DNA from 2 places in the Shewanella frigidimarina NCIMB 400 genome. Region 1 is predicted to be linked to the other one. Evidence: riboswitches for the same ligand, from Rfam matches in the RefSeq annotation. Region 1 holds a riboswitch; the other holds the start of a gene.

What was found. A riboswitch is a leader RNA that binds a small molecule or an ion and turns the genes downstream of it on or off. The one in region 1 is predicted to bind lysine.
Region 2: it holds a riboswitch for lysine, as region 1 does, so the genes downstream of both, lysC (lysine-sensitive aspartokinase 3) here and SFRI_RS14215 (Na+/H+ antiporter NhaC family protein) in region 1, are expected to answer to the same signal.

What each region holds. Positions count from the first base shown of each region.
Region 1 covers NC_008345.1:3,299,986-3,315,243, forward strand. Annotated here, with positions in the region: gene SFRI_RS14205 (acyl-CoA dehydrogenase C-terminal domain-containing protein) at 1-256, shown strand, start outside; gene SFRI_RS14210 (thymidine kinase) at 331-909, opposite strand; gene SFRI_RS14215 (Na+/H+ antiporter NhaC family protein) at 1,069-2,628, opposite strand; lysine riboswitch at 2,709-2,925, opposite strand; gene SFRI_RS14220 (electron transfer flavoprotein subunit alpha/FixB family protein) at 3,327-4,250, opposite strand; gene SFRI_RS14225 (electron transfer flavoprotein subunit beta/FixA family protein) at 4,252-5,001, opposite strand; gene SFRI_RS14230 (H-NS histone family protein) at 5,437-5,847, shown strand; gene rcsF (Rcs stress response system protein RcsF) at 6,010-6,405, shown strand; gene tsaA (tRNA (N6-threonylcarbamoyladenosine(37)-N6)-methyltransferase TrmO) at 6,558-7,307, shown strand; gene SFRI_RS14245 (acyltransferase) at 7,312-7,926, shown strand; gene SFRI_RS14250 (proline--tRNA ligase) at 8,041-9,756, shown strand; gene SFRI_RS14255 (sensor histidine kinase) at 9,822-11,186, opposite strand; gene SFRI_RS14260 (response regulator) at 11,197-12,759, opposite strand; gene SFRI_RS14265 (patatin-like phospholipase family protein) at 13,117-14,250, shown strand; gene SFRI_RS14270 (copper resistance protein NlpE) at 14,552-14,983, shown strand; gene rfbA (glucose-1-phosphate thymidylyltransferase RfbA) at 15,057-15,258, shown strand, end outside.
Region 2 covers NC_008345.1:607,920-623,177, forward strand. Annotated here, with positions in the region: gene SFRI_RS02735 (class 1 fructose-bisphosphatase) at 1-107, opposite strand, end outside; gene SFRI_RS02740 (S9 family peptidase) at 283-2,586, shown strand; gene arcA (two-component system response regulator ArcA) at 2,676-3,392, opposite strand; gene SFRI_RS02750 (DUF3293 domain-containing protein) at 4,058-4,501, shown strand; lysine riboswitch at 4,777-4,951, shown strand; gene lysC (lysine-sensitive aspartokinase 3) at 5,086-6,465, shown strand; gene SFRI_RS02760 (succinylglutamate desuccinylase/aspartoacylase family protein) at 6,835-7,953, shown strand; gene SFRI_RS02765 (site-2 protease family protein) at 8,025-9,161, opposite strand; gene SFRI_RS02770 (DUF4144 domain-containing protein) at 9,377-9,757, opposite strand; gene SFRI_RS02775 (DUF342 domain-containing protein) at 9,784-11,451, opposite strand; gene SFRI_RS02780 (methyltransferase) at 11,629-12,666, opposite strand; gene SFRI_RS02785 (alkaline phosphatase) at 12,771-14,063, opposite strand; gene gshB (glutathione synthase) at 14,147-15,100, opposite strand; gene rsmE (16S rRNA (uracil(1498)-N(3))-methyltransferase) at 15,139-15,258, opposite strand, start outside.

The DNA of each region.
Region 1 (15,258 bases):
TGATCTTATTGGTGCAGCGTCAATGGCCTATATGCAGTTGTTTGGTATTACAGCGCTAGCGTGGATGTGGACTCGCGTTGCGGCAACATCATTAGCCGCATTAGAAGCAGGTACTGAAGAGACTGGTTTTTACCAAGCTAAACTTAAAACCGCACAATTCTTTATGAGCTATTGGGGCAGCCAAACCCGCAGTTTACGCAAACAAATTGAATCTAGTAGCGCTGATATTGTTGATTTCGCAGAAGCTGATTTTTAATAAATAATGACACACAAAAAAGCCGCATCAATTAACTTGAAGCGGCTTTTTTATTCAGTCTGATTAGGTTTGACTTAATCCCACAAAAACTCACGAAAATGCTTACGACAAACCGACTCGTAACTTTCATTACCGCCAATGGCAACCTGCTCGCCTTCACGCATTGGTTTACCATCATGATCAAGACGCACGACCATGTTTGCTTTACGGCCACAATGACAAATCGTTTTAAGCTCAACTAATTTGTCGGCCCAAGCTAATAAATATTGACTGCCTGGAAATAGTTCGCCTTGAAAATCATTACGAAGGCCATAACACAATACTGGAATATCAAGATTATCAACAACGTGTGTAATCTGCCTCACCTGTTCTTTACTTAAAAACTGACTTTCATCAATCAATACGCAGTGAATTTTTTGCTCATCATTCGACGTCGAAATTAACTCTATTAAATTATCAGTGCTACCGAACACCTGCGCATCGGTTTCGATGCCGATACGTGATGACACTTTGCCGACACCATAACGATTATCTATCGATGCCGTCATCACTAACGTGTGCATACCGCGCTCACGATAATTATAAGAAGACTGCAGTAATGAAGTTGATTTACCGGCATTCATCGCCGAATAATAAAAGTACAGTTGCGCCAAAATGAAGTGTCCTAACGGTTAATCACATAATACCAGTCATATTACCTTTTTTAACTTAGTAACAACAAACAAAAATGCCGTATTCATCATGAATACGGCATTTCCATCACAGCTTAAATAGAACATTCACCTACATACGCTAGAGCTTAGTTCAAGTGATCACTTTTTAGCCCAAAAATGTAATACAACAACACTAATGACAAACAACATGCTACAGCAAACTAACCCAGCGATTAATGAGCCAGTAAAACCTAATACGGTGTAACCGACCAAGCTAATTAAAGCAGCAATTAAGGCATACGGCAGTTGAGTAACAACGTGATCAATATGATGGCAACTGGCACCGGTTGACGACAATATGGTGGTGTCAGAAATGGGCGAACAATGATCGCCAAATACCGCACCAGATAACACCGCAGCCAACATTGGCAACATCATCGTGCTATCACTTCCCATCGCCATGTCTGCGGCAATAGGCAACATAATCCCAAACGTGCCCCAACTTGTGCCAGTCGAAAATGCGGTAATACCCGCTAACAAGAATAACACTGCAGGTAGTAAGGCAAATGGAATATTGTCAGTGGCTAAACTTGCCATATATTTACCGGTTTCAAGCTGACCAATCACACTCGAAATTGTCCATGCAAAAAGCAATATGTAAATGGCTGGTAACATAGAACGAGCACCAACCGACATTCCTTTGAGTAACATAGACAAATCAACTTTTTGCTGAATCGCAAGAATAAGTGTTGCAATAAGACCAATTACAGAGCCAAAAAATAGTGACGAGCTAACATCGGTATTCTCAAATGCACCGAGTACATTAAACGGTAAGTCTTTGGTTGCTAGCACATCGGCGCCACTTGAAACCATAAAATACACTGTCGCGAACACCAATACCGCGATAGGTAAAAACAAGCCAATCACTTTACCGGTATCGGCTTCAGGTAAATCTGTGACTGCGCCAGGTGGTTGACCTTTTGACTCATCAAACAAATTACCACGCAGCGCATTTAATTCATGCTGACGCATTGGACCTACATCTAAGCTAAACGTTGCTACACACAGTAATAATAATAACGAAAAAATGGCATAAAAGTTCATTGGGATCATTTGAATAAAGACACTCAAATGGCCAGAATCGGTAAATCCATGGGCAGTTAAAATACCGCCAATTAATGCGATAATGTATGCCCCCCAGCTAGACACGGGAGAAATAACACACACTGGTGCGGCGGTGGAATCAAGAATATAAGCCAATTTGGCACGCGAAATATGGTAGCGGTCAGTAATTGGACGTGAAATCGAGCCGACGACTAAACTGTTAAAGTAATCATCAATAAACACAACGCAGCCTAAAAACATGGTCATTAACTTGGCATCACGTTTATTACGAATACGCAATTTAGCCCAATCAGCAAAAGCACGGGCTGAGCCGCTAACAGTGATTAATGCAGTGATCATGCCCAGCACAATCAAAAAGCCTAGAATGTACACATTCCAACTATTCAGCGCTGCGTCTTTCCAAACTAACTGGCTAGCGGTATTTAAGATATATTCGCCGCTACTAACCAATGAGAAATCAGTCAGTAATAAGGCGCCGAAAACAATGCCAACCCCTAAAGAGAGCAATACTTTACGAGTTAAAATGGCCAGAGTAATAGCCACAAGTGGTGGCAAAACAGAAAGTGCCGAATCGGCATAACTTATTATCATAATTTAATTATTTCTTCGTTGGATACGAATGGAGAAAAAACTAGAAATAAGGCTAAACATACACAGAAAGTGTATGCGTTAACTTAACTAGTAGCACTCCACAGCAATATCCATTTAATATGAATATCATTCTTTTTATCAAGTTGATAAAAACACTATGACAGTGCAGTCCCTTTCGAGAACTGCCCCAACAAATGAAGCTGATAACCCCATTTATTTCGGCATTGCATCCTTTTATGTCGAATTATTGGCATCACCCAATTCAACATGACTTTTATGCAACGCACCTCTACTTTTGTTGTTTGTACATAAAGCTCATGACAAACAACGCGAACATACAATCATAAATCGCATATTCTGCGCCAGTAAAAAGCACTAAACAGAACCACAAATAACAACAACGCCAATTTAAACAACAATTGAACAGCATTAGTTTAACGTTTTTAAATCAAATGCACACTAATGTAATGGACACAAAAACGGCAACCGCATCAAACCGTCGATATTTGAACTGAATTTTTTAACGTTATCATCAAACTCAGTACTAAAACTAAGACTAAATCCAAGACTAGCCCAATAAAAAAGGTTTCTACCGTATAGGTAGAAACCTTTTAATCGAATAACAAAACGTATAATAGTGCTTTAAAGTCGATTGAAAAAACTAACTTAATCAACTTCCCACCTAACGAGTTAACGTCAGATTAAACGAGGTTATTCAATGCCGGTACCGCTTCAAATAAGTCGGCAACCAAACCATAATCCGCTACTTGAAAAATAGGGGCTTCAGGGTCTTTGTTAATGGCCACAATCACTTTTGAATCTTTCATACCAGCAAGATGCTGAATCGCGCCAGAAATACCCACTGCAATGTACAAGTTAGGGGCGACAATCTTACCTGTTTGGCCTACTTGCAAGTCGTTAGGTACAAACCCTGCGTCAACCGCTGCACGTGATGCACCTACTGCTGCGCCTAACTTATCGGCGAGTTGTTCTAAAATAGCAAAGTTTTCACCGCTGCCCATACCACGACCACCAGACACAATAATGCCTGCATTGCCGAGTTCAGGACGGGCAGATTCAGTGAGTGACTGAGAAACAAATTCAGTTTTTGAATCTATTGCTTGGCTTAAGTTGACGACTTCAGCACTGCCTGTTGATGCTACAACATCAAATGCACTAGAGCGCACTGTCATGACTTTTTTAGCATCTAAGCTTTGCACAGTCGCAAGTGCATTCCCCGCATAAATAGGACGTACAAAAGTGTCACTGCTTACAACTTCAATCACTTCAGATATCTGAGCAACGTCTAATAATGCTGCTACGCGAGGCAATGTATCTTTACCTATACTGGTTGCCGCCGCTAAAATATGTTCGTAATCAGCCGCAATTTCAACAACTAATTTTGATACGTTTTCAGCTAATTGAGCGCCATATTGAGCGGCATCTGCCACTAATACTTTACTCACACCCGCTAGACTTTGTGCCACACTCACCGCGGCAGAACAATCTGCACCAACAACCAGTACATGAATATCACCACCAATGGCTGCTGCAGCGCTAACCACTTTCGCCGTATCAGTTTTCAAACTGACATTATCGTGTTCTGCTAATACTAAAATGGTCATATTAGATCACCTTCGCTTCATTTTTTAACTTATCAACTAACTCTTCAACAGAAGACACCATGATGCCCGCTTTACGATCAACAGGAGGTGTGACGCTAAGTACTGTTTGATGCGCTCTTAAGCTCACACCAAGATCAGCCACAGCCATAATCTCTAATGGTTTGCGTTTAGCTTTCATAATATTAGGTAATGAAGCATAACGAGGTTCGTTCAAACGTAAGTCTACCGTCACAATCGCAGGCAAAGGCATTTTCAGCGTTTGTAGTCCGCCATCGATTTCACGAGTAACCGTAATCATGTCACCATCAATTTTGACTTTTGATGCAAATGTCGCTTGTGGCATATCAGTTAATGCTGCGAGCATTTGACCCGTTTGGTTATTGTCGCCGTCAATTGACTGCTTACCAAAAATAACGAGTTGTGCTTGCTCTTTTTCTTGCACTGCCTTTAACAGCTTAGCAATCGAAAGAGGCACTAACTCTTCATCGGTCTCAATATGAATCGCTCGGTCGGCACCCAGTGCCATTGCGGTTCTTAATTGTTCTTGCACCGCTTTAGGGCCAACACTTACCACTACAACTTCAGTGGCAATGCCAGCTTCTTTGAGGCGAACAGCTTCTTCTACCGCTATTTCGCAAAATGGGTTTAACGCCATTTTAAGGTTGGTCGTATCAACATTTGTGTTATCAGCTTTTACCCTGACTTTCACATTGGCATCAACTACGCGTTTAACAGGCACCAATACTTTCATAGGTTTTCCTTCCTACACCTTCAATGTATATGGACAACACACTGGCGTTCGCCAATGCAAGATGGGTTAACTTTACGTCCTGTTAACGTTAACGTCAATCAAAGTCAAACGACTGTTTACATATTTTTTGTTATTGTGGTGGCAATCAAACTAAACAAGTAGTGGATCATTAATTACTTAATGGGAATGCTTAATTAAAATTAATTGCATAATTAGATGATTTTATTTGATTCAATGCCAAATAGTTTCTATTATTATAACTATATTCAGTATTGATTAAGCTGTGTTAGTAATAATCAGAGAATTAATCTGACTTATATTAATAATAACGACCAAAATAAACAATATGAAGTACTGAAACTTACACGGAACGTTGATACTTTTTATCTCTTATAACTTTTATTTTATAAATAAATCATTAGGAAACTATACAACATGAGTGACTTTTTAGACATATTAACCCACGGCCGTCGTTTTAAAGCTGCAGTAAAAGAATTGTCTCTTGATGATTTACGTGAAACAGCGGCGAAATTAGAAAAAATCATTACCGAACGTCAAGAAGAAGAGAAATTAGAACTTGAAGCCAATGCAGAGCGTAACGCTCGTATTGCTGAAATTCTTGCTCAAATTGAAAACAGTGGTTTATCAATTGAAGATTTAGGTGACGTGACGTCTTCTGTTAAAACAGCTAAAACCAAACGTGCACCACGTCCACCAAAATATCAAATCACTGTTGATGGTGAATTAATTCAATGGACTGGCCAAGGTCGTATGCCTACCGTATTCAAACAACAAGTTGATAGCGGCAAAAATATGAGCGAATTCTTAATTCCTGGTATGGAATAATTATTCTGATTAAGGGTTAACCACACCGTTATCCTTTAAAATAAAAAAGAGCTTACTTCGGTAAGCTCTTTTTTTTATAGCATTTGAGCGCTTTATCATCGGCAAGAGAAAAGGTAAACTAACCGTCGTTGATCCATTCCCCATTAATAGAAGGCTACGGCTATGAATTTCCCTCTTAAATATGCATTTATTGCCTCAGGTATAGCACTATTATTGAGCGCTTGTGCGAGTGATTATACGTTCAAAAGTAATTTAGACAGTAAAGCGATCAATGATTATTTTAAAGTCGGTGATGTAACGTTATATGAAGGTAGTGATCAACCTAAAGGAACGTTTGAAACTTTAGGTTTAGTTGAAGGCGAAGCCTGCCAAGAAACCAAACAAGATGCACCACCACAAATGGCCGTAGCACGAACCAATGCCAGAAGAGCTGCTGCAGATATGGGCGCAAATGGTTTTGTGGTTAAAAGCTGTTTTATGATTACTGAAGCAGACAATAGTTGTTTTAGCCGTGCACTTTGTGTCGGTCAAGCCATTAAAACTCCTACAGAAAAATAACAACTCAATATATTATATTGACTGCCCATAAATGATGAGTGCTCATATAACACTCATCAACATTTTCTATATTTGATTTATAACTCCCTTTGTTTGCTTAATTCAGGTATCGCATGACACAAAGCAACGATCGACACAGTCAAACAGATCTAATGAATCATAAATCTAGCGTTCCGTTTAGCAGCCAATTAAATGCTGTTGCAATATGCAGAACACCTTACAAACAAAAGTTTGGTATTCCTCGTCAGCCAGGTTTAGTTAATGCGGTAGGTTATATAGAGTTTGAACCTGCGTTTAATCACATTGATGCCGTTAGAGGAATAGAGCAATATTCACACTTATGGTTATTATTCTGTTTCCATGAAAATCTGGCTCAAGGTTGGAAAACCACCGTTCGCCCTCCCCGTTTAGGCGGCAATGAAAAATTAGGTGTCTTTGCAACTCGTTCAACATTTCGACCAAATGGAATCGGTCAGTCCGTTGTTAAATTGCACGGAGTGGTTAATCGTAAAGGTAAAGTGTGCTTAGTAATATCTGGAATGGATTTATTAGACGGCACGCCGATTGTCGATATCAAACCTTATATTCCGTTCTCAGATGTTATTATTGATGCGCAGGGTGGTATTGCCCAAGATGCACCGATATTAATTCCACTTACTTATACACCGTTAGCGACAGAGCAAATAGATCACTACAGCCAACAAGAGCAGTACCAAGATTTAGCCGCGCTTATTGAAGGGGTATTGTCGCAAGATCCTCGTCCTGCATACAAAAAAGCCAAAAACGATCCCAAACTTTATCAAGTGGCATTATACGACTTAGATATCTTTTGGCATATCACAGCTCAAGGTATTGAAGTGTTAGAACTCAAGCCGACAAAAGTTGAACTGTTGAAGGATTAAATTAATGGCAGACATAGATTATCAAGCACAACATAAGAAACGCTTATCATGGATGCCATGGCTGTATTTTTCACTTAAACCAAAGCATTTATCATGGGCAAAACCTTGGCAAGATGACATTCAACAACGGTTATGTCAGCTTGAAACCATTCATATAGGTGAACAGTGTTTTATTGCCCCACAAGCTCAGCTTTTTGCCGAACCGGGTCGTGATATCTCTATAGGTAACCAATGCATGATTGCCGCGGATGTGTTTATGCATGGTCCAATCACCCTAGGCAATGAAGTGGCCATTAACCATGGCTGTAGTATAGACGGGGGCCGAAATGGTATCAAAATTGGCAACCAAACTCGTATTGCTAACAACGTCACGATTTATGCCTTTAACCATGGCATGTCACCCAGCGAACCCATTTATAAACAACCCGCGACATCAAAAGGTGTAGTGATAGGCCAAGATGTATGGATTGGCGCTCAGGCGGGCATTGTTGACGGTGTCACCATTGGAGATTGTGCGGTGATTGGCATGGGCTGCATTGTCACAAAAGATGTACCCAATTTTGCTATTGTTGCTGGTAATCCAGCCCGAGTTATTGGCGACCGACGCGATAAAAAATAGCCAGCTACCATTTAAGTATCACAAAGCCTTCTTTTGAGTCGAATTAGCAGGTGACATCATTGATTCAGGTGCTAAAATGATGCTAATTCATAGCAACTATTTTGGACATCGGGAATGCGAGTTAGCAAGTACCTGCTTTCAACACAAAAAGAAACCCCTGCTAATGCAGAGGTGATTAGTCATCAGTTAATGTTACGAGCCGGTATGATCCGTCGTAATGCTTCAGGTCTCTACACTTGGCTTCCATCTGGTTTACGTGTTTTACGTAAAGTTGAAGCCATTGTTCGTGAAGAAATGAACAAAACAGGTGCGATCGAAATATTAATGCCGTTAGTCCAGCCTGCAGATCTATGGGTTGAAACGGGTCGTTGGGATAAGTTTGGTCCTGAGTTATTACGTTTCCAAGACCGTAATAATCGTGACTTCGTATTGGGGCCAACCCATGAAGAAGTGATCACCGATTTAGTCCGTAAAGAATTAAGTTCTTACAAGCAACTACCGCTAACACTTTACCAAGTACAAACTAAGTTCCGTGATGAAGTTCGCCCTCGCTTCGGCGTCATGCGCGCGCGCGAATTCTTGATGAAAGATGCCTATTCTTTCCATTTAGATCAAGAAACCATGGATAACACTTACCACGCTATGCATACCGCATACAGCAATATTCTGACTCGTATGGGCTTATCATTCCGTCCAGTACTGGCTGATACTGGTTCTATCGGTGGTAGCATGTCGCATGAATTCCATGTGCTGGCTAACAGTGGTGAAGATTTAATCGCTTATTCAACGGGTAGCGATTATGCCGCTAACATTGAAAAAGCCGAATCACCAATGCCAACTCACACTCTTGCTGCACCGACTGAAGCAATGACGTTAGTGGATACGCCTAACGCCAAAACGATTGCTGAGTTAGTTGAGCAATTTAATGTAGTCATCACTAAAACGGTTAAAACCTTAATCGTAAAAGGTGCTACTGACGAAGTGCCATTAGTTGCATTAGTTATCCGTGGCGATCACGAACTTAACGAAATTAAAGCCGACAAGCTTGAATTAGTCGCATCACCATTTGAATTTGCTTCAGAAACAGAAATTCGTGCTGCAGTTGGAGCAGGTCCTGGTTCTATAGGACCTGTTGGCTTAACGATGCCAATTATTGTTGATCATAGTGTCACTGTGATGAGCGATTTTGCCGCGGGTGCTAACGCTGAAGATAAGCATTATTTTGGTATTAACTGGGACCGCGACTTGCCTCTAGCGACTGCTGCGGATATCCGTAATGTGGTCGAAGGTGAACCAACGCCTGATGGCTTAGGTACGTATGCCATGGCTCGTGGTATTGAAGTCGGCCATATCTTCCAGTTGGGAACAAGTTATTCTAAATCAATGAATGCCACTGTGTTAGACGAAAACGGTAAAGCCCAAGTGTTATTGATGGGTTGTTACGGCGTTGGCGTGAGTCGTATTGTGGCTGCTGCTATTGAGCAAAACAACGATGACCGTGGCATTACCTGGCCTGAAGCTATTGCACCGTTTACTGTAGGCATTTTGCCAATGAATATGCATAAGTCACATCGTGTAGCTGACATTGCCGAAAAACTTTACCAAGACCTGGCTGATGCTGGTGTTGAAGTATTGATGGATGATCGTAAAGAGCGTCCTGGGGTTATGTTTGCCGACATGGAGCTCATTGGCTTGCCGCATGTTGTCGTGATTGGCGATCGCAATATTGATGCTGGTGTATTTGAATATAAAAACCGTCGCACGGGTGAGAAACAAGATATTCCATTCGATGAGATTGTGGCGTTTTTAACAAATGCTGCTAAAGGCTAGTTATTAACGATATAACCTGAAACAACGCACTTTAGAGTGCGTTTTTTTATCGCTGCAAAACACTTTTATGTAATATTTTTGATATAAATATCGATTTCAAGGCCTTGATTCAACTCTGAAATAATCTCAAGCCTACCGCCTAATTTTTGCGTTACTAGATTATACACAATAGACATGCCTAACCCTGTGCCACCAATATTGCGTGCAGTAGTAAAAAAAGGTTCAAATATTCTACGCTTTACTTCAGGGCTCAAGCCTTTACCATTATCTTTGTAAAACATCTTTATTTCATCACCACAGTAATTTGCGCCTAATATAATTCGCTTTTGTCCTACAAAATCAGCAGGAAATGCATGTCGAAAACAATTGGACACCAAATTAGTAAAGATTTGTGCTATAGCACCAGGATAAGATTCAACAACCAAGTCTGGTTCTATTTGAATATCAAGTTCGATACCTTGCTTACGGGTTAATGGCCTAAGAGGGGAAGATATTTGCTCCAAATATTCAGTTAAATTAACCTGCTCTTTTTCTAAAATAAGCTGGTCAGCTGCTGTGCGTTTAAAGTTATGAACTAACTCTGCGGCACGCGATAAATTACGTTCAATTAAATGTAATCCGTCAGTTAGTGTATGGATAAACTCTTCAAAGTCTTGTTGTTCTAATTCACCCGCGGCGAATAAGGTTTTGAGTTTAGTTAACTCATCGATACAGTGACTGGTTGATGTCACCGAAATACCTAATGGAGTATTCACTTCATGTGCAACACCAGCAACAAGATTACCTAAGGCGGCAAGCTTTTCGCTCTCTATTAAACTGGCTTGTGTCGCTTGTAAGTTATTTATCGCATTTTTTAACTCCGCAGTTCGCTTTTCAACTTCTGCTTCTAAGGCAACATTATTCAATTCAAGTTCATTTTGATAAGCTTTGACCTTTTTCGCATTGACAGCCCTACCATACAAATCAGCCAAAGAGCTCACAAATGATTGCTCATCACGGCTCCAATGCCTAATTCCCCCCTTATGCTCGCAACAGACAATTCCGATCATTTTACCAGCATGTCTTATTGGGCTGTCTAACATGGCTGTGATTGCATTGGGACGCAAATAAATATCTTTAAACTCACAGGTCGCAGGATCTGTCATCGCATCACTGGCAGCAATTGTTCTTTCTGTATCTAGGGCGCGAAAATACCCCGGAAATTCTAAGCGAGTTAGCGTGATATTATTTTGCTTAGTTTGATTATCAACTAATAAAAAACAACCGATTGATTGGTTATCTTCGGTTAACAGCCATATACCCGCCCTATCAATGTCAAGTCCGCGACAAACTGAATCGATAATCAATTTTGAAGCCGAATCTAAGTCGCCGGTATCAATCAATTCAGACTGGCTGACAGCCAGTAATACTTGCTCTAAATTCTGATTCATAATCTTTGGCTTAATGTGTGCTTTGTGCAGGTTCATCTGGCATTTGCTGCTGTATCTCAACAAACTTATCAAGCAAGATTAAACTGGCATCACACATCAAAGGATCAAATTGCTTACCTGACTGCTCAATTAAATAATCTCTTACTTTTTCAGCTGACCAGGCGTCTTTATAACTGCGTTTTGACAAAAGTGCATCAATCACATCGACAATAGCCATAATGCGACCTTCAATAGGTATAGCATCAGCAACTAACCCACGAGGATAGCCATTACCGTCCCATCGTTCATGGTGTGTATAGGCAATACGAGCACCCATTTTGGCTATGATACGATTTGATGCCGCAAGTAAGTTGTAGCCTTTTTCTGCATGGGTTTTCATTATCTCCCACTCGCTATCGGTCAACTTACCGGGTTTATGTAAAATGCTTTCAGGAATACCTATTTTACCCACATCATGCAAAGGGGCGGCATAGCGCATGGTTTCAACAAAATCATCGTTCATACCAATATAGTTAGCCAGCATTTCACTCATCACCGCCACACGCCTTACATGAGCACCGGTTTCTTTACTGCGCTGCTCAATCGCATCACCAATAATTAAGATCAGTTCGCGTTGTGTTTGTTGGACGTTTTCTTTGCTTGAAAGGTTTTCAAAGGTCAGACTGACATTAGCGGCAAACAATTCAAGGATCCTGACTTGCAACGGTGTTAATGCGCTGTCGTGTTGGAGGTATAAAATACTGGTTACATCTTGGCCAAATTTATAAAAGCCTACATAAATATTATCGTGAACTATCGACTTCTCTAAACTAATGGCTTCAATAATATACTCTTTTACTTCACCCGGAAGTGATTGGACATTTTCTATTTCAGAGTAACTGACCATATTGCCAGTCGCTGCTAATAGGTTCATATGAGTATCTTGGTAGAGATCTTTACGAAAACTGGTTAAATAGAGCGCTGAACTATTTAAATTAAGTAATTGCAATGTTTGCTCAAGAACGGCACTGCCAAAATTATGAAGAGTATGGCTTAATAGCACTGAAGAAGAAGCTTGGATGACTTTCTCCATCCCAAGCTGACTTTGTTCAATGGTTTTAATATCACGGTATGAACGCAAGGAAGCATAAACACACGATTTAAGTTTGGTAGCGGTTAATTCAGTTTTTGCTTTGTAGTCATTGATATCAAACTCTCTGATCACCCTTTCTTCAGGAGCACAGCCCGGCTGGCCAGTGCGAAGAATAATCCTTGTACTGTGATTATTTAACTCACCTCGAATACGTTCAATTAAGTCGAGCCCCGCGTGATCGTTTTCCATCACAACATCGATAAATGCAAGCGCGATATCAGGCTCATCACGTAGTAAAATGAATCCTTCTTCAGCGCTAAAACTTGAATAAAAAGCGAGTTTTCTCCCTTCTAACTCAAAATGACTCAATGCGAACTTAGTCACATCATGTATGCCTGGTTCATCATCAATGATGGCAATCTTCCAAGGAGAAAGTTGCTTTGCTTTATTTACTGTATCGTTATCAACCGATACTGCTGATGTTGTCTTAAACAGAGCCACATGCCATCCTTAAAATTGGATTATCAACCGAGTGTTAATTAACAAAAAATTAACACGTAACCATCGAAACATCAAAAATTTATGATGTGCTCATTCCTGATCCACATCATTTAAGTAAATATAGACATACGAGAAAAAAACCAGTTTAGATCTTATTATCTATCTCGATTTACTTTGTACAGGGGCGATCATATCCATGTTCTACTGTTCATTTTTAAGAGGTTTACGCCTAGAATAAATAGAATATTGATAAAGTATAGACAATAAATAACATAGTCGACTTATTGGTAGCTGGTGTATAACACAAAAAGAATTCATACTAGAATCAAGCATGCTTAACAGATTAAAGGATCGAGATTGCCAGTATCAACAGCATTAGTACTAGGAGGTGGTGGGGCCAGGGCTGCATATCAAATTGGCGTATTAAAAGCGCTAGTGCAGTTTTACCCGCGCAATCATAATGTCCCATTTGATATTATTTGTGGTACATCTGCTGGTGCCATTAATGCAATATCGATAGCAACCCATGCATCTTGCTTCCATTTAGCCATAAAAAAACTGGATTGGGTGTGGCGTCATTTTGAAACCCATAAAGTCTATCGCACGTCTATCCCTCAAGTGTTGAGACATTTGGGACGAATGGCTATCAAAGGTCTTCAAGATGACAAAGTCAATACTGATGCAGGTAGCCTGCTGGATAATCAACCCTTACGAGAGTTGCTGAATAATCTTATCGATTTTAAAAGAATTGATCGTAATATTGGTAATGATGCACTCAAAGCTATCAGTATCGACTCCTCATGCTACAACAATTCACGTTCATATACTTTCTATCAAGGTAACGAACACATTGATGATTGGCAACGTGCTAGACGAGTCGGTATTCGCAGTTTATTAAATACTGAGCACTTACTTGCAAGCTCAGCTATTCCGATGGTATTCCCATCAATTAAACTTAATCAAGCCTATTATGGTGATGGGTCTGTCCATCAATTATCACCACTATCAAGCCCAATCCACCTTGGCGCTAATAAAATATTTGTGATTAATTTAGACAGCCCACACAAACACTTTCCCATCGAGTTTGAATATCACCCTAAAACAGCAACAATCGCCGGACATTTATTAGATACCATTTTTTCGGATACATTGAACAGCGATTTAGAGCGTCTGCAACGGGTCAACAACACCTTATCAATGATATCCCCACAAGACCGTGAAACCTTGAACTTACGCCATATCGATACTTTAGTGATGAAACCAAGTCAAGATTTAAGCCGAATTGCGGAACGGTTTTATGATGACATGCCTTTTGCAATCAAAACTTTATTGAAATTATTTGGTATTAACAGACAGTCTGACTCAAGTATTGTGTCGTACTTATTATTCGAAAAAAGCTATACCACCACCTTGATTGATTTAGGCTATCAAGATGCAATGGATAGAATTGATGAAATAAAACAATTTTTCGATATACAGACTAAAGTTTAACCATTAAGACTTAAAATCTATGATATACCTATATATTAACATCGGAAATTAACATCGGAAATTAGCATCGGAAATTAGCATCGGGATCAATAGGTAATAAAAGCGCAAGAGCGCTTTGCTTATCTATACTAAAATCATCATCGTCATACAAGTTTAACTTGAGTCAAATAGACATGCTTTACATAGTCACTTCCATAAAAGTGGATATTATTTTAAATTGTTAATCATTAACTTGAGACACAGAACATCAAAACTGCCGAGCGTTACATGCGCGACAATTTTGTATCTAAAAGGATTTTAGATGAAAAATTTATGGATAATGATCGCATTAATAATCGTCGGTTGCGGCCAACAAGACATCTCAACTATAGATACCACTTCAAGTAGTAAAACAACTTTGCAATGGCAAGGTGTATATCATGGTGTATTCCCTTGTCCGAGTTGTGATGGGATGGATACCACTCTTGAACTAACCCAACCGAACCAATATACCATCCACACAATTCGTTTAGGCACTGATCCCAATCCTTATCGTGGTAGTGGAACATTCAAATGGGATCAAAGCGGTAATATTATCATTTTAGATCGTGGGCATATTTATCAAGTCTATTCCGATCATTTATATTTGTTAGATGTAAAATTTAGGCGAATTAAAGGCCCAGACGCAGATCGATACAGGGTCGATAAAATCGAAGGACTAGGCCAGCAAATATCCCCCCCCAACGCTGAATAACATCAATAACAAACCTGCTTAATTGATCTTAGCTGTGCTAAAATTATTTTATTGGTCACTTAAAGAAAGTTTGATGAGAAAAGGCATTTTATTAGCTGGAGGTTCAGGCACTCGGCTATACCCTATCACCCAAGTGGTTTGTAAACAGCTATTACCCATTTACGATAAACCGATGGTTTATTATCCTTTGTGCACTCTTATGCAAGCTGGTATTACTGATATTTTGCTTATTTGTGCCCCTTCAGATTTAGCTCTTTTCAAAGCACTTTTGCACA
Region 2 (15,258 bases), 2.2 Mb from region 1:
CGAACCGCACCACTAATGGCTTTTGAGGTATCAGCTAAGGTTAATAGTAGTTGTGTTAAAGACGCGTTTACGGCTTGTACGCTAAGGGTTTGTGCCAAAGTCTGCATGATTTTTCCTATGAGATTTTGCGAGGTTAAGGTCGATGTTGTTAATTCTTATCAGTTATGTGCAAATCATACCCCACAATGACGCTAATTTCAGCGATTGTTATCTGAGGTTTTGGTTTTACTGTTAATTGAGGCAAAATGTGGGCGGATTGAATTGCCCCAAGGATTAATAATAATGACAACAACATGGAAGCATCATGCTTTAGCGGCAGTGTCTGCCGTGCCACTTCTTTTTACTAGCTCGGTTTTTTCAGCAACAGCAACCGCTCAAGGCAGCATAATGAACTCATCAACTACCGCGACACTGACTGCAATCAACGGTAGCACTACACCACTGACCATTGAACGTATTCATGCGTCACCAGCCGTAGCAGGCTCAAGCCCTCGTGGGTTGGCCTTATCGCCTAACGGAAAGCGTGTAACCTATTTATCGAACCGAGCCGATAATCAACATTTGTATGATTTATGGCAAATGGATATCGCTACGGGTAAGCGCAGTATACTGATTAATGCTGATCAATTAGAGGCTGGAGAACTGTCTGATGAAGAAAAAGCTCGCCGAGAGCGCCAACGAATTTATGGCCAAGGGATCATGGAGTATTTCTGGTCTGAAGACAGCCAACATATTTTAATCCCTGCTGCGGGTAAGTTGTATTTATATGACGTTGCCAGCAATAAGGTGGCTGAGCTTGCAACCGGTGACGGTTTTGCAACCGATGGGCGTTTGTCTCCAAAAGGTCACTTTGTGTCGTTTGTGCGCGATCAAAACTTATTTGTATTGTCATTGGATAGCCAAAAAGTAACGGCACTCACCACAGATGGTAAAGGGCCAATTAAAAATGCCATGGCAGAGTTTGTTGCCCAAGAAGAAATGGACCGTATGACAGGCTATTGGTGGGCGCCCGATGAGTCTGCAATTGCCTTTACTCGTATCGATGAATCCGGTGTTGAGTTAGTGACTCGTAATGAAATTTACGCCGAGGGGATTAAATTAACCGAGCAGCGTTACCCTTATGCAGGTAAAGCCAATGTTGAGATAGCACTGGGTGTCGTGACCTTAAAAGACCGCTCCATTAGCTGGATTGATTTAGGCAAACAAAAGGACATGTATTTACCTCGCGTAGATTGGCTACCCGACAGCCAGCATGTGTCGTTCCAATGGCAAAGCCGCGATCAACAAACGCTGGATCTACGCATTGCTGCAATCTCTCAGCCGACACAAGCTAAAACGGTGATTGAAGAGCGCAGCAAAGCATGGGTAAATTTAAACAATGATTTACACTTCCTAAAGCAACAAGCGGCCCTTATTTGGGGCTCTGAGCGTGATGGTTTTAATCATCTGTATTTATTTGACTTACAAGGCAAACAACTTAAGCAATTAACCCAAGGTGATTGGGCTGTTGATACACTTGAGTTTGTCGATGAAGCAACGGGTTGGGTATATTTTAGCGGTCGAAAAGACAGCGTTGTTGAGCGTCATTTGTATCGGGTTAATCTTAATAAAGGTATGGATTCTATTGAGCGAATTAGCCAAGCATCGGGTATGCATGAGGCTGTATTTGCGGATAAAAAGCCCGTTTATTTAGATTACTTTAGTAGTTTACAGCAACCGCCGCAGATAAGTTTGCACAATGATTCTGGCAAGCAGTTAGCTTGGGTTGAGCAAAATGACATTGATAAAAATCATCCGCTTTATGATTATGCAGGTTTATGGCAAATGCCTGAGTTTGGTCAATTAAGCGCTGAAGATGGTCAAGCATTGCAATACAGATTGTTTAAACCAGTGCCTTTTGATGCCGCTAAGCAGTATCCGGTTGTGGTGCGTGTATATGGTGGGCCGCATGCTCAGCTAGTGGTCAACAGCTGGAGCGAAGCAGATTATTTTACTCAATATTTACTGCAGCAAGGCTATGCGGTATTTCAATTAGATAATCGTGGTTCAGCGCACCGTGGGACTCAATTTGAACATGTGATTTATCAAAACATGGGTGATGCTGAAGTAAACGATCAAAAAGTTGGCGTTGATTACTTACGTAGCTTGCCATTTATTGATGGTGACAACATTGCTATTTATGGTCACAGTTATGGTGGTTATATGGCGTTGATGAGTCAATTTAAAGCACCAGGTTATTTTAAAGCGGCAATATCGGGTGCGCCAGTAACGGATTGGCGTTTGTACGACACTCATTATACTGAGCGTTATATGGGTAACCCACTAACCAATAAAAAAGGTTACGACGCTAGCAGTATTTTACCTTATGTAAAAAATTATCAATCGGGCTTATTGATGTATCACGGTATGGCTGATGATAATGTCCTGTTTGAAAACAGCACTAGAGTATATAAAGCGTTACAAGATGAGGGTAAGTTATTCCAAATGATGGATTACCCAGGGTCTAAGCATTCAATGCGTGGCGAGAAAGTGCGTAATCATTTATATAAATCATTAGCGGCATTTTTAGATCAACAGCTGAAGTAATCACTATGGCGTTCCATGATTAACTAAAAAGCAGATATAAAAAAACCAGGTGATTCACCTGGTTTTTTATTGCGGCTAACCTTAAAAGATTATGCTTCTAAGTCACCACAAAAACGATAGCCTTCACCGTGAATTGTCGCGATGATTTCTGGCGTATCAGGCAAGCTTTCAAAGTGCTTACGGATACGACGAATTGTCACATCAACAGTGCGGTCATGGGGCTTTAATTCACGGCCAGTCATTTTTAACAACAAGTCAGCTCGTGTTAAAATTTTACCTGGGTTTTCAACAAAGTGAAGCATCGCACGGAACTCGCTGCGTGGAAGCTTATAAGCTTCGCCCTGTGGGTTTACCAAAGAACGGCTATTGATTTCTAAGCTCCAACCGTTAAAACGGTAATACTCAACAGAACCTTTTTCTTCAGTTTCTGCTGCAGCATTATTAACGCGAGTTAATAGGTTGCGAGCACGAATCGTTAATTCGCGAGGGTTGAACGGTTTAGTGATGTAATCATCAGCACCAATTTCAAGACCTAGAATCTTATCAACTTCGTTATCACGGCCAGTCAAGAAAATAAGACCGATGTTATTAATTTCACGTAGCTCACGAGCTAATAATAAGCCGTTTTTGCCTGGTAAATTAATATCCATAACAACAAGGTTAATCTTATTGTCTTGCATGGCTTTATGCATTTCTGCGCCGTCGTTAGCTTCAGTGACAACATAACCTTCAGCTTCAAAAATACTGCGTAATGTATTACGAGTTACAGCTTCATCTTCAACAATTAAAATGTGCGGATTTTGCATGATATTTACCTGATTTTATAAAATTCGATTCTAGCCACAGTGTGCTAATTAGATTGCAATAGCGCTTTAGCTAATGCGCTAACATTCCGATATTTTTTGGTGTTTATCTATGTCTACCCTGAATTAAACACTCTCTATAAACTCTATTATGTAACACTTAATGCTGGTTACTGAGTCTGCTTACGTCGATTAATTTCCACTACGCCAAGGTACGTGTTTGCACTTATGCATGATGGTGTAAAATTTGTTGCACTTAAGCTTACTTACTATGAATGCGATTTAGAAAGATAGTTCCTTCTATAGCAAACTTATTTAATCGTATTAATGTTTTATCAAATGTAGAACAAATTTAGTACGACTGTAAACTTTACATCAAAAAATCATCACACTCACAACAACATTTGCTGAGTTTTTGAGGTGTATGTAGCTAACTTTGCTACAGTGATTTAATAGTGCGTGATGGTTATTGTACTCGTTTTAGGCATTTGTTAACAAATTAAATGTTAAAAAATTAATATAACACTCAAGTATATGAAAGATTAACCTTGCTAAGACAATAATAATTAATGGTTTTCTAATATAATACTGTTGATTTAGATAGCAGACCTTTTAGAACTCTAACCTATCTGCTAGACTAATTTTGGCTTAATTGACGAAAATTTATTATGGAAAATGTTATAGATACATTGTGGAATGAGTATCAAAGCACTCATTTTTTGTTCACTCAACGCCTTTCACATGATTTCCCATTTGCTATTGTTACTGCTCATAACCCTCGTGGTTCAAGACTCTCTCCTAGTCAAAATCGCTTACTCGATCGTCAGCTTCAATCTAAAATTCAACAATATAACCGCCCCTATCGTGCGCTAATCGGTGCAGCACCTGATTTGTCGCATATGGAAAAGAGTTGGGCGATTTTTATTGATAAAGAACAGGCTATTGAGCTTGGCAGAGAGTTTAATCAACATGCAATTTACTACGTTAATCAAGGTTTACTATCTTTGATTGCGTGCCTTGATATTATCAAACCTGAAGTTGATATGGGGATGTTTAACCACCGATTAAGGGTGGTGAGTGAGTGGCCTGAGATAGGCTCGTATACTGGGTAAATAATGGCGTAATTTAAACTGCACCGTTGTAGAAGAACAACTGATGTATTATTTGGGGACAATCAATGTTCGATTGTCTCGGTAATTTACCATTCATAATATTTTTTGCATATATATTGGCGTTTTTTCGTAATAGAGAACAATCATTAATTAGAGGGCACAGCAACAGAATATCTCAACGCAACGATATTTTTTATCGCAGCAGTGTATTTTTACTGTGTTTGCTGATTGACTTGATAGGTGATTTGTTGCTATTTTCAACCCACTCCTTCGGGAGGAACAGAAGAGGAGCGTTAACTAGGTAGTAAGTGAGAGGATGCCAATCCGATGACCACTTATGATGGAGATTAGCGCCGAGGTATCAGTTTGTTTGGCAAACATTGATATCGGTCGATTAGGCTGAATCCTAACGATTGTCACCTATTTTTTTGGTGGAGAGCTTCTGGTGATGATTGCTGTTTCCCTTCTATAAGGGTGCGTTATCTTAGCACCAGGCTCTTCGAACGTAGTGTGTTCGGAGCGTATATCATGTTAGTAAATCACATCTTATTTTTTAGTCTTTCGCAAACAGCGGAGGCATCAGTATGAGCTTTGTTCAGTCTGAAATAGATACCCCAGAATTAGTCGTTGCCAAATTTGGCGGCACGTCAGTTGCTGATTACGCCTCTATGAGCCGTTGTGCAGATATTGTGTTGGCTAATCAAGCTACTCGTCTTGTGGTAGTAAGCGCCTCCAGCGGAGTGACCAATTTATTAGTTGAGTTAACTCAAGCTAATGTTAATGATGAACGCCGTTTGGTATTGCTTAAGCAAATTGCTCAAATTCAATATGCGATATTAGATGAACTCGGTCGTCCGCAAGACGTGGCAGCCAGTATTGATAAAATACTCAGCCGGATGTCAGTACTCAGCGAATCGTTAGAGCTGAATCGCAGCAAAGCGGTTATGGACGAGTTACTGTCGACGGGAGAGCAATGTTCATCGATTTTATTTTCTGCGGTTATTCGGGAAAAGGGCACCGCTTCAAATCATTTTGATGTGCGCCAAGTATTACGTACCGACAGTCACTTTGGTCGCGCAGAGCCACAAATTGAAGCTATTTCAACGTTAGCGGGTGACTTTTTACAGCCATTACTTGCGCGTTACGTTATCGTTACTCAAGGCTTTATTGGTGCAGATGAAGAAGGACGAACAACAACATTAGGCCGTGGTGGCAGCGACTATTCGGCGGCATTACTTGCCGAAGCGCTTCGTGCCACAGCGGTTGAGATTTGGACCGATGTAGCCGGTATTTATACCACTGATCCACGCCTTGCCCCTAATGCCCGCCCGATTGCTGAAATTAGCTTTAATGAAGCCGCTGAGATGGCTACCTTTGGCGCTAAAGTATTGCATCCCGCCACCATTTTACCGGCAGTAAGACAAAAAATTCAGGTGTTTGTGGGTTCAAGTAAAGCGCCTGAATTGGGCGGTACTTGGATACGTCATCAAGTTGAAGATACTCCGGTGTTTAGAGCGGTGGCATTACGCCGCGATCAAACTTTACTTAACTTGCATAGCTTGCAAATGTTACATGCTCAGGGCTTTTTGGCTGAAACGTTTGCGACATTAGCGCGACACAAAATATCAGTCGATTTAATCACGACCTCGGAAGTTAACGTCTCGCTAACCTTAGATAAAACGGGTTCTGATTCAAGTGGTCAAGGGTTACTCAGTGAGTCATTACTACAAGAGTTGTCGCAACATTGTCGTGTAAGAGTTGAGGAAAATTTAGCGTTAATCGCCATCATCGGTAATCGTATTGCCTCGACGGCTGGCATTTGTAGTCGGGTATTTAAAGTGCTTGAAAACCACAATGTTCGGATGATTTGCCAAGGTGCAAGCCCACATAATTTATGTGTGTTGGTAGCAGAGTCGGAAGCGGCGCAAGTGGTTAATGCCTTGCACCAAAACTTGTTTGAGTAATACCAATCCTATTAAAGATGTGATCTTTCAGCGGGAGTTCAAAGTGCTGTAGGCAAGGCAGATGATTGAAGCGAATAGTGATTCTCGGTAACAAGCTCCTGCATTACTCACCTCCAGCATCTGACCGCCATGAAGGGTGGAGATGTCTTATTTTTTATGGAAAAAAATAGACCATGCAGTCGTATTTTGAAAACATCTAACGCAGCATAAAGTACTTTGAAACCCGCCAGAATGGAGTCTCTCAGGTATTCCACTTCTGTGTTGCATCGATTTAAAAGGGAACAGCCATTTCTACATCAATGCGCCTTGAATTGAAAAACCTGAGAGACTCTGAACTGACCAGATATTTAATGAGATTGGTATCATCATATGACTAAAGCAATACAATCGTCAGTTCAAGTTGGAGAACTGGCGACAGGGCAAGCATTGACCGTTCCAATATATTCATTCATGGGTAGCGAAAATTCAGCGCCGAGTGTGTATATTCAGGCCAATGTTCATGGCGCAGAAGTGCAGGGTAATGCGGTAATTTATCAACTGATGACCTTGTTGGAAGGTTATCAGGTTTTAGGTGATATTACGCTTGCACCCTTAGCCAATCCTTTAGGAATTAATCAAAAGAGTGGTGAGTTTACTTTAGGGCGTTTTGATCCCATTACAGGGGTTAATTGGAACCGCGAGTATTTTGATCACAACGTCGATATTCAAAATTGGTATGCCGAGCACCAACATTTAACCAATAGTGAACTGTTTTGCGCCTATCGTTCAATGTTGGTAGAAACTTGCCAGGCGCGTCTAACTCATTCTTTTGGGATTTCAACAGGTCATCGGTTAGCGGTAAATTTACAGGCTATGGCACACCAAGCAGACATCGTGCTTGATTTGCATACCGGCCCTAAATCATGCAAACACTTATACTGCCCCGAGTATGATATTGATGCGGCGAGATTTTTTTCGATACCATATACATTGATTATCCCCAATAGCTTTGGCGGCGCGATGGATGAAGCGACCTTTTGTCCTTGGTGGCAATTAACCGAGTATGCGACCAGTCAAGGCCGAGAATTTTCCGTACCTGTGTCTGCATTTACCTTAGAGCTTGCAAGCCAAGAACGGATTGATTTAGCAGATGCGTTAGAGGATGCCAAAGGCATATTGGCCTATTTAAGCCACCGCGGCGTGATTGCTGAAAAAGTTAATCCAGCCAGTATGGAAAGGTTTGGGTGTTACTTGAAGGATTATAAGAAGTTTCATGCACCTAAAGCTGGCTTAATTGAATATTGTGCGAGTGTTGGCGAACCATTAACAGCTGGTAAACCTTTAGTGAACATTTTACGCATAGACTTGTATGGTTCTGAGCAGGCTTACCAAGCCATTAGTTTACCCATGGATTGTGTGCCTATTTTGCACTTTGCTTCAGCATCGGTACTTCAAGGAACGGAGTTGTATAAGGTGATGACTAATGTGTTTCCATTACAACCTAGTTGATTAATAGCTTTGGCTAAGTAAAACAAAAACGCCTACAATTGCAGGCGTTTTTGTAGATGTGTAAATTACAATTAACTGCCTAAAATCTGCAGCGGAATCGCTAACATTTCGTCGCCAGAAGCAGCAAAATACCAAATAATACCCACTAAACTTGCTACCGTGAGCAAATACCATACTGTAGAGAAAATTTGCCCGTAACGATCTAGCGGCAATAAATGACTTTGATGACGACCGCGCCATTCAAATACAATTTCTACACTGCCGATCAGTAACAAAAAGCCAAGTAAGGCTAGCCCTAAGCTATAGCTAATGAACACACCGATAGCGGCACCAGCAATACAAGCAACTAGACCGACAACACTATTCATCGAAAAGCTGATACTTTTTAAAATATGCCCGCCATCGAGAGGTAAAATGGGCAGTAAATTAAACAGATTTAGCAGTGCATTGAATGCCGCTAACCCAGCAAAGAATACGTTACCGGTTAGCCAATAAAGTCCTAGTGAGATAATCGATAAAATGAGTCCAAAAGTGGGGCCCATAATCGAAATATACACATCTTGCCAGCGGGTGTTGATGCGTTCATCACTTAGCGCTAAGCCGCCAACAAAAGGGATTAAATAGATCCCTTTGGTTTTCATGCCGAAATGTTTCATCGCTCGAATATGACCATATTCATGAAATACTAAGCAACCGATGAGAGCTAAGGCAAATTCAAATGAAAATAACCAAGAATAGGCCGCTACACTGGCTCCAGCAAAAAGGACCTTAACCACCTTGGCACTTTTTAGTAGCTTAAAACCTAATGATGCCAGCCCAACAACACTGAGCTTTTGATTTTTTACTGCTGCAATTTCAGGTGTTTGACGCTCAATATCTTCAACGGTGCGTTGGCCTTGGGTTATGGATTCATCATCTATTAATAAACAATAATCCAGTTGAAATGGTTGCCAGTTAACATCGATTTCTAATCGTATCGGTAGTGAACCAATATTGGGGTTAACGGGGTCGTCGTTGTTGATATTTGTTTCAGTCGGTACCGATGTTTGAGCGGTCAGTTCAAATGAATGGATATGAAAGGCTTGGTCACTAGCGCTTGCAGACTTTTGCGATACAAGTTGATTATCCCAATAAAGTTGCTGCCAACCCGCAATCGAGCCTTCGAGTCGCAGACGTTTACCTAGACATTCAATATTTAGTAATTCCATTAAGGATTCTCAGGGTTTATGGACGGTGAGCATGGGGGCATTTTGCCAGAGCTATGTGTGTTGCTCAATGGGTTCGTCAATTATATTCGTTAATCATTAGCTTGGCTTTATGATTGAGTTCAGGTTAAGTATTAAACATGAGCCCGTTGTTAGTCAGTTAAAGGTAGGTAATGCTAAAAGGAAGTATTATGTAAATTTTCAGTCTGAATACGTTGCTAATAAAGCTGTTCTAATTCAGCCACAGTCGCAATACCTTGCTCAATGGTGGTAAAGACTATTTTCGCACTGCAGCAATGCCCTTGAAACTGACCATATTGGCGCACAAGGGGGAGTAACTGTAACACGCTCATATCTTGACTCAGTTTAACCAGTGCAGGCAGTTCTGCCACGGATGGATCCTGGGGTGGATGTTTTTGGATGCTATACACATGGCCAGCATTGTCGATAAGTTTATCTTCGGCGTGGACAGTAAATTGATTGGCACAAATAAAGCCCAACCAATCCTGATAGTTAACCAGATACATGAGCTCATCATCTTGATCAAACTGCAGTATGGCTGGCCAATTTATTTGTTGCATAGTTACCTGTTTATCCACATTTGATTTACCTAATCCACTAATAGCTAGCGATTACTGTAATCGAATGATACTTCTTGATTGACGTTTTTTACAATACACGGACCATGTTCACGTTGGCTGCGATTAAATGCAGCACCTATATGAATTTCGACGTTGGTAAAAATGTGTTTTTCAGCTTTGATGACGTAATTATTATAGTAGCCTTCAACTTCGTTAAGATGTTGAGTGTATTCTACTTCTTCTTTAATGCGTTCTTCTGCCATTTGATTTTTTTGATCGAGCATCATTTTGACTTGCTCAATCATGCCGGCATCGCTTTGCCATTCGGTTTTGGGCGGTAATTTACGTAATCTTGCTTCAATTTCTAAGCCCGCAACAACCATGCCTTTAATGCTGTCATCTAATTCTTTAAGCTCTTGCTTTAATTCACCTTGATGCATGGCACAAAACAGCTCAGTTTTGGTGCCGGCAGTCGCTCCAAATGCAATGGCTCTAATGCCTTTTGCCGCAGTAGCAATGCCGCCGACTAAGTCGCCACGTCTTCCTTGTGGATCACTCACGGTTATAGTGTCACCTGATGTTGAGTTACTGTGAAGTAACTGCTTGGTGACCAGAATATTACCGAGAGCCTCTAAATGGGAATACTGCACAAACTGGGCACAAATTTGTCCGGTAGCTTTTATTTTGGTGCTGAGTTCGTGCTCTTTAATTAAACGGCCAATAACACCTTTGCTGACAATGACATCACCTTGAGCTTCAATAGAAGCAGACTCAACAAAGCCCATCACGGTCACGTCACCGCTAGCTTTTACTTCCATACCTTCGTGTACATCGCCGGTGATTAAAACACTGCCTTTAAAATTAACGTGACCATAGCGCACGTCTACATCTTTAATTTGCAGCATATCGTCAACTTGCATACCGTTGCGATTTTCAACCGGTTGACCTGACACTGTTGCGATGAGTTTATGTTGATCTTTAGGGTGTAAGCTGGTGCCTGTGCCAGGTTCCATTGGTTTATCTTTACCTGGAATTTGTTGCAGTACATCGCCGTGAACATTAAAACCAGGGGTACCGATGGTTGAAGGGTTTTTAACCATCAAGACATCGTTGGGCTTAACGGTAATCAATGCGCCTAAATTACGCATATCGACTGAGCCATCTTCACGTTCTTGTGGTTGTAATAAGCGCTCACGAGCTAAAGCAACTTTACGGGTTAATATCGCATTTTCGCCGTTAACGGCCGCTTTGCCGCAGGCGATGATGCCTTCACAGCTTTCTCCTGGTGGCAATATCGACAAACGTTGCATGAGTGCCATGATTTTAGGTTTACTCAATCCCATTTTTATTTTTTGATTTTTAAGGGTATTAAGCACATCTGGTAGGGTGATATCTTTGCCGCCCCAGGCTGAAGTGATTTTCATGCTAGCTTGCATTTTATCGTCGCTGACATTGATATTCACTACACCGTCTTTGCGCTCTGCAATGGCGAAAAATAGTTCGTGATCCCCAGGGTTTTGACCGCAAAGGGCATTAACTTCCGCTACGGCTTTAGTAATTGCTGGGGTAATAGGAAAAAGCATAGCAAAAGCAGCCTGTGTAAGTAAGGCGTTGATATCCTCTGCTGACACAGGGCCGTGAGTATTGGGAATTATACGTAATTCCACTTTATTTTTATCTGCACTTAGTGCGACGAGTGAAGGCTCTAGCATAACATCCTTTGTTTTTATTTTTATATCAGGTCATAAGAGGCAAATAGAATACCAACGAAATGAATCCGAAAATGTGCGTTATTTTGCCTTTGAGTCAATTTAGCTGATATTAATCTGCATTTCCAGCAGTAAGCTAGCTTTGTCGCTTATAAGTGAAGCTGAGTCGCGTTGTTGGAATTATCGTTGATGGAGATACAATTTATACTTATTGTTTTCTGCTACCACATTCACTTTGCCAAAATGCGTCGCTATAGTCTCTGAATAAGGTAAATGACGATTTGCGACAATTTGCCATATGCCATTTGATGTTAGCCTAATGGCACTTTGCTGGACAAATTGTGTAGCAATATCTGTCGTGCTGGTTAACCCATCATGAAACGGCGGGTTGGAGATAATGCCATCGAACTTGCCTGTGATTTGATTAAATCCATCAGAAGGATAGACCTTTGCTTGCATACTATTGGCTGCTAGGGTTAATTCACATGAGAGTAACGCCATTGCATTGATATCAATGCACTCAATGGTTAACTCTGGATTGGCTTTTAGCAGCGCAGCTGTAATGACCCCTGCACCACAACCAAAATCGAGTACTCTGCCGCGTAAGTTATCCGGTAAATGTGACAGCAGTAAATCGGTACCCTGATCAAGACGTTTCTCGCTGAAAACACCGACAGCATTACAAATTTGCAGTGTTCCCTGTGGAGTCTCTAGTGAATATTGGCTTACCCAATCTCTTATCGATAGCGTTGGTGCTGCTTGGATTAAATAACTGACATATACCAAGCAGTGGCGGGCATTATCTTGTTTGATTGGCTGCGAATAATAATCAGGTGTGAGTTTTGCAATCGATTTAATCCCACCTTTATTTTCACCCACAATGATCAATTGGCCGTCAACATTCAAATGCTGTGCAGCCAGTTGCAGTAAATAACCCATTAACGGTTTTGCTTTGGGAAAGTAAATAATGACGCTATCAAATTTTGTATCAGCTAATGACTCTGGCAGTTGATGACCAAAATAGCTTTGTAATTTTTCATTGGCGCAAGAGGACAATGTGAGATGATGATTATAATCTAGCGCTAGGGCGGTGACATTATCGGCAAACTCAAGACATTGATGTGCAAAGGTATCAGCTTCATAATTGAGCACTAACACACTATGTTGCTGAAAGTATTTACTGTTTCTAATTAACGCTTGAGATGGATTTGTTAACACGTCGGTTGCTCATAATGCTAGTGATAAGATAAACACACTGATATTAACACAACCCTTGACGTTGATAGCGGAGGATTGTGTTAGACATAGCCGTCAGTCATTGATTAAGGTGTTTGCACCGATTGTGGCAATAAGCTAAACATTTTAATCGCAATATCAATATTGTCTTGATGACCGCTAAATAATCTAGCGCCAGGGCCTTCAGCAAAGACTTGGACATCCATAGCGGTATGACCGCCACTTGTCCAACCGGTATTCGATTGAATATCAATTAGCTTACGCAGTGCGATTGATAATGGTTCATTACCTTGCATGCGTGCGCTTTGTAATTGACTGTATTGCGCTTCATTTGGAGTAAAGCCAAGAAGCGTTGCCGTTAAAGGCTGCCAATTGTCTTCGGCAATAGCACGGGTAGCAATGACATCAGGGCTGGCTTTAACCTTATGCAGTACTTCAGGGTGCCATTCGTATTTGTCATGTGCGCCAACTGATAATCCACCGGTATTATGATCTGCTGTCACAACCATCAAGGTGTCTTTACTTTGACGAACAAATTGTTCAACCACTTCGATAGCGGATGCAAATTCATCCATTTCACCCATAGCGGTAGCAATATCGTTACTGTGGCCAGCCCAATCAATTAAGCTGCCTTCAACTAACAATACAAAACCTTGCTCATTTTGTGACAGTAAATCTAATGCCTTTTGGGTCATATGACTGAGTTTATGCGCTTGTTTATCATTAATGGCCCAAGGCAATTGTACATCTGCAAACAGCCCCAATACTTTTGGCGTAGTCACTGATGCTAGCTCAGAGAATTCACTGATGTGCTGGTAGCCTTTAGCGCTAAATTGCTCAAGTAATGTTGGAGTGAAATATTGCTGGCCACCACCAAGAATCACATCAGCATCAGATGTTAAATAAGCCTCAGCAATATCTATATAATTACTACGGCTTTCATTATGAGCCAAAAATGCTGCAGGTGTAGCATGGTTTACTTGGGATGTAACTGCTACACCCGTTGACAAGCCTAATGCTTTGGCTTTTTCCATTAAGGTTGTGAGTGGGCGTTTTTCGGTATCAACGGCAATGGCACCATTATAACTTTTAACCCCAGTTGACAGTGCTGTGGCAGATGCGGCAGAGTCGGTGACATAACCACTGACGGAAGCTGGGTAAGTGCTTGCCATACCAACGAGTAAGCGATCAAACACAGTTTGTTCAATCTCTTCTGTGTCAGGATTATCTTTATAATAACGATAGGCGGTGGTGTAAGCCGGTCCCATACCATCACCTATCATAATGATGATATTTTTAGGTCTTGATGGACCCACAGTTGGTACATTATTACTTGCTGTATTAGCAACTGCAGGCGGCATAATGACTTCATCAGCCATAGCCCCCGTTACGATCAAGCTAGATACCAATAATAATCTGCTGATTATCCGTTGGTAGGTAGATAAAAAATGCATGATTAATCCTATTTTTGCTGACTAATACGGGCTTCGATGGCATCCATAAGCATGCCGGTAATATTAACGTCGAACGCTGCTTCAATTTCTTTAATGCAGGTTGGGCTAGTTACATTGATTTCAGTTAACTTATCGCCAATAACGTCTAAGCCGACAAAAATAAGGCCACGTTTTTTCAATTCAGGACCAATAGCACGCGCAATTTTCCAATCACTTTCTGACAATGGTTGGGCTACACCACTGCCGCCAGCAGCTAGGTTGCCACGGGTTTCACCTTTCATCGGGATACGGGCTAATGCATAAGGTACCGGTTCACCGTCCACCACTAAAATACGCTTATCACCTTGAGTGATTTCTGGAATAAAGGCTTGCGCCATCGCGTATTGTTGACCATAACTGGTTAATGTTTCGATAATCACGCCAACGTTAGGGTCATCTTTTTTCACTCTAAAAATAGACGTGCCGCCCATACCATCTAGTGGTTTTAAAATGATGTCTTGTTTTAGCTGGTGGAATGCTCTGATACGTTTCGCATCACGAGTCACAATGGTTTCAGGCGTAAATTCAGAAAACCATGCCGTAAACAGTTTTTCATTGGCATCACGTAAGCTTTGCGGTTTGTTAACAATCAACACACCTTCTTCTTCCGCACGTTCAAGCATATAAGTCGCGTAGATGAATTCGGTATCAAATGGTGGGTCTTTACGCATTAAGATCACATCAAGTTCGGCCAACGGAGTATCAACAGACTCGCCTAAAGTAAACCATTGATCAGCATCTTGCTTAACCGATAATTCACGCATCGTGGCCATGGCTTTACCGTTGACCATTGCAAGGTCATGCATTTCCATATAAAACAATTGGTAGCCGCGTGCTTGTGCGTCTAATAACATCGCAAAGCTCGAATCTTTTTTGATGTTAATGTCGCTGATCGGGTCCATAACAATACCGAGCTTAATCATGTGTGTATCCTTTAATAAAGTGCAGGGAAGATATCGGTTTACCCAATATCACCAAATTTAACTTGTAATGCGGTAATGGCAGTTAATGACGCAGTTTCTGTTCTAAGTACCCTTGGCCCCAATAAAATATCGGTAAAATGTTGGGTTTCTGTCATGGC